3 regions of the Oceanobacillus sp. CF4.6 genome follow, and region 3 is predicted to be linked to each of the others. Evidence: riboswitches for the same ligand, from Rfam matches in the RefSeq annotation. Region 3 holds a riboswitch; each other region holds the start of a gene.
What was found. A riboswitch is a leader RNA that binds a small molecule or an ion and turns the genes downstream of it on or off. The one in region 3 is predicted to bind S-adenosylmethionine.
Positions count from the first base shown of each region.

Region 1: linked by a shared signal. The riboswitch ahead of ACHABU_RS19695 (methionine ABC transporter ATP-binding protein) and the one ahead of ACHABU_RS06455 (sodium:solute symporter family protein) in region 3 are both predicted to bind S-adenosylmethionine.
Region 2: linked by a shared signal. The riboswitch ahead of ACHABU_RS02885 (S-adenosylmethionine synthetase N-terminal domain-containing protein) and the one ahead of ACHABU_RS06455 (sodium:solute symporter family protein) in region 3 are both predicted to bind S-adenosylmethionine.

Region 1 covers NZ_JBIMEX010000018.1:38,794-42,077, reverse strand. The annotation lists gene brnQ (branched-chain amino acid transport system II carrier protein) at 1-55, opposite strand, end outside; gene ACHABU_RS19700 (pyridoxal phosphate-dependent aminotransferase) at 327-1,496, shown strand; SAM riboswitch class I at 1,608-1,717, shown strand; gene ACHABU_RS19695 (methionine ABC transporter ATP-binding protein) at 1,849-2,874, shown strand; gene ACHABU_RS19690 (methionine ABC transporter permease) at 2,867-3,284, shown strand, end outside.
Region 2 covers NZ_JBIMEX010000001.1:540,690-543,973, forward strand. The annotation lists gene ACHABU_RS02875 (aminotransferase class I/II-fold pyridoxal phosphate-dependent enzyme) at 1-977, opposite strand, end outside; gene ACHABU_RS02880 (hypothetical protein) at 974-1,129, opposite strand; gene ACHABU_RS02885 (S-adenosylmethionine synthetase N-terminal domain-containing protein) at 1,123-1,380, opposite strand; SAM riboswitch class I at 1,474-1,595, opposite strand; gene ACHABU_RS02890 (potassium/proton antiporter) at 1,756-3,210, opposite strand.
Region 3 covers NZ_JBIMEX010000002.1:577,283-580,566, reverse strand. The annotation lists gene ACHABU_RS06465 (phosphodiester glycosidase family protein) at 1-201, shown strand, start outside; gene ACHABU_RS06460 (SDR family NAD(P)-dependent oxidoreductase) at 595-1,365, shown strand; SAM riboswitch class I at 1,710-1,815, shown strand; gene ACHABU_RS06455 (sodium:solute symporter family protein) at 1,951-3,284, shown strand, end outside.

The DNA of each region.
Region 1 (3,284 bases), on a different contig from region 3:
CAAATAACATAAATCCGATTGCCATATAAGAAGAAAAAGGTAGCTTGTCCTTCATAAGTTGTTCCCCCTTGTTGTAAGCTCAAATACTTTATTAAATTTTCAAAATATTTAGCGAGCTGTGTATAATGTCTCAATGAAGATATCATACTACCTTTTTCAACAAAATGCAATATATCGCAGGAAATTTATGTGACAATTTTCGTAAATTAAACAAAGCATTTCTGTTGGATATTAATTTAATAATATGTTCTACTATAAACATAAGTTATATAAGGATATAATATTTAGATAATTATTTGAACTAATTGTAAATGAGGTGTTTTATAATGGAAATTTCGAATCGTTTAACTAAACTACCTTCCCAATTCTTTGCAACCTTAGTAAAAAAAGTTGCTGTAGCAGTTTCTGAAGGACGGGATGTGATTAATCTTGGCCAGGGAAATCCGGATCAACCAACTCCGAAGCATATTGTCCAGGCATTGCAAAAAGCGGTTGAAAATCCAGATACACATAAATATTCACCATTCAGAGGCACCGATGAATTCAAGCAAGCAGCAGCTGATTTTTATAAAAGGGAATACAATGTAGATCTTGATCCCGACTCAGAGATTGCTGTTTTATTTGGTACAAAAATCGGTTTAGTTGAATTACCCTTGGCCTTAATGAATGAGGGTGACCTGTTTCTACTTCCCGACCCCGGTTATCCTGATTATTTGTCTGGTGCAGGTATAGCAAATGTCACCTATGATACGATGCCTTTACATAGTGAGCATGGATTTTTGCCTGACTATAAAGAACTAACGGATAAACAGAAAGAAAAGGCGAAACTACTTTACTTAAACTACCCGAATAATCCAACCGGAGCGACAGCATCTCTTGCATTTTTTGATGAAACTGTTCAATTGGCAAAGTGTAATAATATAGGTATTGTTCATGATTTTGCCTATGGCGCCATTGGATTTGATGGTGATAAACCAGTCAGTTTCATGCAGGCAGAGGGTGCAAAGGAAGTTGGAATTGAGCTGTATACATTATCAAAAACCTATAATATGGCTGGATGGCGCGTAGGTTTTGCTGTAGGTAATGCAAAAATGATTGAAGCGATCAATCTTTTACAGGATCACTTATTTGTAAGTATCTTCCCAGCCCTTCAACATGCAGCTGCAACTGCTTTGTCTAGTAGTCAGGAATGTGTCGATGAACTGGTTAACTTATATGAAGGTAGACGGAACACATTAATTAATGAATGTAATCGGATCGGGTGGAAAGTAAACGCACCAAAAGGATCCTTCTTTGCCTGGCTCCCCATACCGGAGGGATTTCAAAGCGAGGAATTTGCAGACTATCTGTTGGCAAAAGCAGATGTCGCGGTTGCAGCTGGAAATGGTTTTGGAACGTTTGGAGAGGGATATGTACGAATTGGCTTACTTGTCGATGAAGGGCGCATCATAGAAGCCATCTCCAGAATTGAGAAGCTAAATATATTTAAGCCATAACCTTTTGATTATAAGGATGTGTTAATGGATTATCCTTTTTTCAAAATAAGTATTGACGAAATGATTGATATAATGTAACTTTATTTAATAACTCGAAACAAATAAATAAATCTCTTATCAAGAGTAGCTGAGGGACTGGCCCGTTGAAGCTCGGCAACCTTTATTGTTATACATAGAAAGGTGCTAAATCCAGCAAAACATGACGTTTTGGAAGATGAGAGAGGAACGTGAATTTATAATTTACTAGCCTCTCCTTTTATAATGAGAGGCTTTTTTTAATTCAAGGGTAAGGAATACTAAAATAGAGGTTTTCATCATGATGCCAGCCTCTTTTGAAAGGAATGTTACATACATGATTAAACTAGACAACATCACGAAAGTATTTCCTTCTAAAAATGGAGCTGTCAAAGCACTAAATGACGTTAACCTTCATGTGAAGAAGGGTGAAATTCACGGTGTAATTGGTTATAGTGGAGCAGGTAAAAGTACCTTAATTCGTTGTGTTAATTTACTTGAGAAACCAACCAGTGGCACTGTTTCCATAAACGGAGTAGAAATGACCTCTATGTCCCAGGAAAAATTACGAAAAACGCGGCAAAAAATTGGTATGATTTTTCAACACTTTAATCTGCTGAAAACGGCCACGGTTTATGATAATATCGCAATTCCACTTAAGCTTCTTGGCTATGACAAAAAAGAGGTTGAGACCCGTGTAGATAAATATTTGGGTATTGTTGACTTATTAGAAAAAAAACATACGTATCCTTCTCAATTATCAGGAGGACAAAAACAACGTGTTGCGATTGCAAGAGCATTATCACAGGAACCACAAATCTTACTCAGTGACGAAGCAACAAGTGCACTTGATCCAGAAACAACCAATTCCATTCTCGATTTACTTTTAAAAATTAACGAAGAGCTTGGAATAACTATACTACTCATCACTCACGAAATGAATGTAATTCAAAAAATCTGTGATTATGTATATGTGATAGAAAATGGGGATTTGATTGAACAAGGAACAGCAATTAATCTATTTACCAACCCCAGAGAAAAAACGACAAAGAAATTTTTAAATACAATCTCACAACGGAAATTATCTGATAGCTTAATAGAGCAGCTTAAATTAAACGGTACGGTTACAAGATTGACATTTATCGGCGAAAATACCGGACAACCCCTGCTTGCTCAAGTGAGCCATCGATTTAAAGTAGAACCAAATATATTAACAGCCAATATTATGGAATTGAAAAATGGAATTGTTGGAAACCTGGTCATACATCTAGTTGGAGAATCTCAAGAAGTTGCAAATGCCTTGAAATTTTTAGATGATAACGGTGTTTCTACAGAAGAATTGGAGGGGAAAACAAATGAATGAGTTTATTGAAGAGTGGTTTCCCATCATATCGGAAGCAGTAGTAGAGACATTTCAAATGGTCCTTATTTCCCTCTTTTTTGCCATTCTGATTGGAGTACCTTTAGCTATATTATTAATTCTAACCAGACCTGGACAATCATTGGAAAATAAATGGATTTATCAAATATTGAATTTATTTATTAATGTTATTCGATCTGTTCCATTCATTATTTTGCTGTTTTTTATTCTGCCATTTACAAAACTGCTTGTCGGAACATCTATTGGCGTGAAAGGTGTTATCGTACCTTTGGTTATCAATGCCGCCCCATATATTGCGAGGTTAATTGAATCTGCATTACTCGATGTGGATAACGGTGTAATTGAAGCCTATAAAGCAATGGGAATCAAAACTAGACAAATTATCTGGAATG
Region 2 (3,284 bases), on a different contig from region 3:
ACATATGGAGCTTTCAATATTTCATAGCTTGACGTCGACTCAATTTCATTTATCGCTTCTTCTATAATTGGTTTTAACTGACTGTAACGCGCATTTCCATAGAGCGAGAGTTCCCTCCTTGCTACATCCAGCGAACTCATAAGCAAGTAATTTGCACTCGTTGTCTGCAGCATATCCAGTGCTTTTTGAATCTGTTGAGAGGCGATTCTATTATTGTTAAGGAGAAGGATTGAACTTTGTGTTAAGGAGCCACCAGTCTTATGCATGCTTACCGTTACAACATCTGCCCCAGCAGAGATAGGATCGATCATCTCCTCCGACATAAAGCCAAGATGGGCACCGTGCGCACTATCGACAATGACCGTCATATCCCGGTCATGGGCAATCGTGCAAATTGTTGCCAAATCGCTCATCGATCCGAAATAAGTCGGGTAGGTAACCAGTAACGTCCCTGCTTCTGGATGCTCTTCGATGGCTTTTCTTACATTGGAAATCGAAATACCGTGGGAAATTCCAAAGTGGTAATCAACTTCCGGCTGAATAAATACTGGTTTCACTCCACTTAAAATAATCCCATCCATGACGGATTTATGGCAATTTCGGGGTACGAGTAATGTATCTCCCGGCTTACAGGCTGCCATAATCATGGCATGAATGCCAATCGTTGTTCCATTCACGAGAAAGTATGCATGATCGGCGCCGAACGCATCGGCAGCCAATTCTTGTGCTTCTTTAATGACAGATTGGGGATGACTTAATAAATCAAGCTCTTTCATGGAATTAACATCCATCCGCATCGTCGTTTCCCCAAGTGCCATCTTTAACGGATTCATTTGCGCACCCATTTTATGACCTGGTACATCAAATGGGGTTACTTCTTGCTTTGCATAGTGCACTAAAGCTTCAAACAAGGGCATCTTATCCTGATCAACCAATGAAATACTTTTCGTTACACGCTCTTGCAAGTCGTTCATCATGATTGTCCAACTCCTGCAAAATCATAGATTGATAATGCTTGTTTTAGCTCTTCTACTTTATCTATTCTTTCCCACGAGACGTGGTGATTGCTTCTGCCAAAGTGTCCATATACGGCTAATTGTTTATCTTGCAGCTTACGTAAGTTCAACATGTTGATGATACCGTGTACCCTATTTCAATGAATGTATCTCTTGCAATTTTTTCGATATCTATGAAGGCTATAGTGGTAATTTCCCCACCTATAATAACCGTATTTGTCGTGTCAAACACTTCACAGGCTACCCTAGAAAAGGAATCCTGCTCAAGCGCTGCGTCCAGTACTACAGCCGAAATCTGATCTGCGTTTTTATCGGGATGTCTTTCAGATACAGACTCTAAGTTAAATAAAATTTTCTCTGCCAACATTAACCCTCCTAACAAAAAAAATAATTTTAGGCATACAAAAAAGCTCTCCTACAACCTAAGGAAAGCTTCGATTAATATCAGCTGCTTATCCTCTTATTGTTCACAAAATGCAAAATTTTGTGCTCAGGTTGGGCCCCATGATCTGATTGTTTAAAACAGATTGGTTTGCCACCGTATCTTTGACCCCTCGTCTCAACGGCTATTAATAAGATAGACTTTATTCGTGCTGAGAATAATACTAATCGATAATAAATATCATGTCAATTGATTTTTTTGTATGGAATTCCTAGATTCTAACTGTTGCTGAAACCAATTTTCCCACATGACAACGATGTCCTATAATCAGAAGCGATTATAGGACATAACGATCAATTAAACTTCCTGGTGTTTTTGCTTTCCCAATAATGCTATTTTTGCTTTTTTCCTGTTTTCTTTATCACTCAAGACGAACAGCGTGTCCCCTTTTTCAATGATCGACGTACCTGTTGGCGTCAATAATTTTTTATTCCGAGTAATCCCAATGATTAATGTCGCATCGGGTAATTCCAAATCGATTAATGACGTACCAATTGCCGGGGAACGTTTTGGTATGGTTACCTTCATAATTTCCGAGTCCGTATTCCCCAAATTGATTAATTCAATGCTTGCATTTCCATCCTCTTCTTCTTCCGTTAAACCTAGCTTTTCAGCAAGCCAGGATAAAGTGCTTCCTTGAACTAAGGCAGAAATTAATACAACGAAAAATACGGTGTTAAATATCAGATTACTATTTTCCAGACCCGATAAAATCGGATAGGTAGCCAACACAATCGGAACGGCACCTTTTAAACCTGCCCATGAAATAAATAATTTTTGTTTTACATCGTATTTCATAAACAGCATACTGACAAAAACAGCAATCGGACGTGCAACAAACATTAAAATAATGGCAATCAGAATCCCTTCCCAAAATACGGCTGTTAGTTGTTCCGGAAAAACAAGCAGTCCAAGCAAGGTAAACATCACAATTTGCATCATCCAGGCAAAACCTTCATTAAACCTTAAAATAGAAAATCGGTGTGTTAAATCGCTGTTACCAACAAATACGGCCATGACATAAACTGCGAGTAAACCGCTACCTCCAAGGAAATCGGTTAATGCATACGTAAAAACAGCAGATCCCATTGCAAGTACAGGGTATAAGCCGGAAATATCCAGTTTTATATTATTTATAACAACAACAGTGATTTTACCAAGCAGTAGTCCTAACCCAAGGCCAAGACCCATTTGCAAGAAAAAGCCTCCGACTGCAGACCAGATCGACATGTCGGGGATTTGAATCATTTCAATTAACATAACGGTAAGAAATACAGCCATCGGATCATTCGAACCAGACTCCGCCTCCAATGTAGATGTCAGTCGCTTATTAAAGTTTTTATTTCCTAATACCGAAAATACGGCTGCTGCGTCCGTTGATCCAACAATCGCACCTAAAAGAAGTCCCTCCAATAATGAAAAATCCAAAATATACATAGCTGCTACACCAGTTACAATCGTCGTAATGAAGACTCCCAGTGTTGCCAGAGAAGTAGCAGGAACAAGGATTGGCCGCATTCTTCCCCATTTTGTTTGGGTACCACCATCGAATAGAATAATGATTAATGCCAATATACCAATAAATTGGGTTAGCCGAACTTCCTCAAAATATATAAATCTGTTAAGTATCATACCAACAATTAGGAAAAGAATAAGTGAAGGCACTCCTAATCGAGAAGAGAATTTCGTCGTTAATACACCAATGATTAGCATGGCTGAGAGTAAGAATAATAATCCCCCTATGATTTCCATCCAGAACAATCCTTCCATCACATAAACTTATAGCTATCTATCTATTGTAAAAAGGTGAAAAGTGAATCTACTAT
Region 3 (3,284 bases):
CCAGCATCTGTAACTTGGGAAGGAAGCAATAATGTCTATATTGGCTCAGGAAAAGCAGCTGAACGAGCTGAAAAGTCTGGGAGCTATGCAGCTGTTTTCAATCCGGCAGATGGAAAGCTTAAACCACTGAAAGCAGGAGAAATCACATTAAAAGTAACATCAAATAACGTAAGCGGTGAACAGCAAATTACGATTCAATAGGAATATATTTTTAATGAAAATACGCAATTCTCTTTGATGAATTGCGTCTTTTTTATACATGGAATATGGTTTATTAAATACACGAATGCATTATCGATAAAAAGATAAATATAGCTGCAATCTTACTATTTACAGAGTAATTATATGTATAGAATACTAGGATGCATACGACTTGTTGAAGGAAAATATGAAGCGGGATGGATATAGGAGAAAATGCTTTTGGAGATATAAATGTTATCCAAAAAAATTGCTAATGATGACTGTGGTACTTATTCCGAATATAACTTTGGGTAATAATCCTGTCTCATTTTTTCCATGAGCTTTTAATTTGTCCTAGTAATTTATGACTAGTATAATAGAATTGTAAACGTAATCATAAGAGGAGGAATTTAAATGGGTAGATTAGATAATAAAGTTGCAGTAATTACTGGCGGTGCTGGTGGTATAGGGAAGGTAACAGCAGAAAAGTTTTTGAAAGAAGGGGCTAAGGTCGTTTTAGTAGACTTATTCAAAGAGCCATTAGAGGAAGCGAAGAATGAACTTAAATCATTCGGTGAAGTATTAACGATTGAGGCAGATGTCTCCAAAGAGGATGATGTAAAGAAATACGTTAAAGAGACGGTTGATCAATTCGGAAAAGTTGACGTTTTCTTTAATAATGCAGGTATTGAAGGAAAAATAGCTCTATTAACTGATTTAGATGTGGAAGATTTTGATAAAGTAATCAATGTAAATGTCCGAGGAGTATTTTTAGGGTTGAAGCATGTATTGCCAGTCATGAGAGAGCAGGGATATGGTAGTGTAATTAACACTTCATCTGGAGCCGGATTGATGGGTACTCCTAACCAAATTGCATACGGTGCTTCCAAGCACGCGGTGACGGGGATGACTAAAACTGCGGCATTAGAAGTTGCAGATGCAAATGTTCGAGTGAATTCTATTCATCCGTCACCAGTGAATACAAGAATGATGCGTTCCATTGAAGAAGGAACAATTCCTGGGAAGGGTGCAGAAGCAAAAGAAGCATTTACTCAAATTATCCCACTTGGACGCTACGGAGAGTCGGAAGATATGGCAAATCTGGTTCTGTTTCTTGCTTCAGATGAGAGTGCATTCATCACTGGTTCACAATATCGAATTGATGGTGGGCTAGGTGCTAAATAGTTTGATAGAATATTATCTGAAGTAAAGGAGTGGAGTATAGTAAAGTAGTATATTTTCCTCCTGATTATGAAAGAAGGTTACCATTTCGTTCAATAGGTGGTAACCTTCTTTCTATTTATTTTACTCTTCTATACTAAACTTCCCTACTGAAAAAAATGAAAAAAGTAAAGTGGAGAGAAAGGATGAAATTGGCTAACTAGCCCTCGATGGAAGCACGGGGACGGTTCTCCTGCTTCCTTTTTATTATATAGGAAGCAAAAGAACCGTCCCCGTGCTTCTCGACTAAATAATGATTGACTTTTTGAGCAGAACAAGGTAACTTATATACAATTACATAAACGTACTTCTTATCAAGAGAGGTGGAGGGAAATTGGCCCTTTGATACCTCGGCAGCGGGCTCGTAATGAGTACTGTGCCAATTCCGTCAGACAGTTGTCTGGAAGATAAGAAGAGGACATCGGATATATCCACCCTCTTCTTATTATTATAGAAGGGGGTTTTTATTTTGGTTCAACAAACATGAGTCTGTATAGCTTAAAGTTGAGTATTGCGATGTGTTTAATAATTATTTGAGGAGTTGTTATTATGACAGAATACGGTGTGTGGATTATTGTTTTAGCAGTTGGATATACGTTTGCGCTTATAGCAGCCGGGCAAATTGCAAAGCGGCGTTTGACTAAAAAGGACAGCTATTTTGTGGGGAACCGAAATTTTAACAAATGGATTGTTGCGTTTTGCATTACTGGATTATTTTCCGGTTCGACATTTATATCAATTCTGGAGCTTTCTTACTTAAGTGGTATTTCCGCGATTTGGTATGGTCTGGCAGAAATGGTTCAAATCTTTATTATCGCTTTACTGATTATCCGATCTTTCCGGAAAAGAATGCTTGTCACTGTTTCCGGACTAATTGGTGATAAATTTGGGAGAACGGCAAAAGGGTTATCTGGTGCCATTACTGCATTTGCCTTTCCGATGTGGTCGGTTGCGACTGCAATCGCATTTGCTTCCGCTTTCCATGTGTTCACTGGTATTTCCTTGAGTTTGTCTGTAGCATTTACTGCCATTTTACTTTTCATTTATTTGCAGGCTGGCGGTATGTGGTCCATCGCCTTTACACAGACGATGAATATGGTTTTGTTTGGATTGATGATTACAATCGGTATCATTGCCTTTTTCATTAATCCGGGAATTTCCGGTTTGGCAGCATTAAATGTGGAGCGTCCCGAAATGTTTGATTTTGGCAGCGTTGGTTTGCAGGTAATTGTCGTCTGGTTCGGTACATTTCTCGTAAATGTCATTCTGGCCCAGGCCGCTTTTCAGATGGCACTTTCATCCCGAACACCGGAAGAGGGACAGAAAGGCTTGATTATGGCTGGTTTTATGGCGATTCCTTTTATCGTTGGTGGTGTTTTATTCGGAATATCGGCAGCGGTAGTCGTACCGAATGCATCGACAGGTCTCATAGCGATTCCGTTGTACCTGATGGAGGTTCTGCCTGCTCCACTCGTAGGAATATTCTTTCTCGGTGTTTGGGGTTGTGCGCTCGGATGGGGTGGCCCATGCCAGTTCTCCGGTGCAACAAGTTTAGGACGTGATGTTGGCAGTGCAATCAAGCCGACAGCATCTGGAGAACAACTTATCAAATATACAAAAATTTCCTTACTACTTTTAACTGGACTTATGATTCTATTTGGTTTAATGCGAACAGAGCAATCCGCATGGTGGAATGTATTTGCCTGGACGATTCGAAACAGTGCCACGTTCGCACCGGTTGTAGCAGCTTTATTCTGGCCAGTCGTGACAAAACGTGCAGTTGTTGCATCGTTGTTTACAGGCTTTACAAGCGGTTTGCTGTGGTATTACTTGGGTGGGTGGAATCCCCAAGAATTTTATATGAACGTACATCCGGTTTGGGT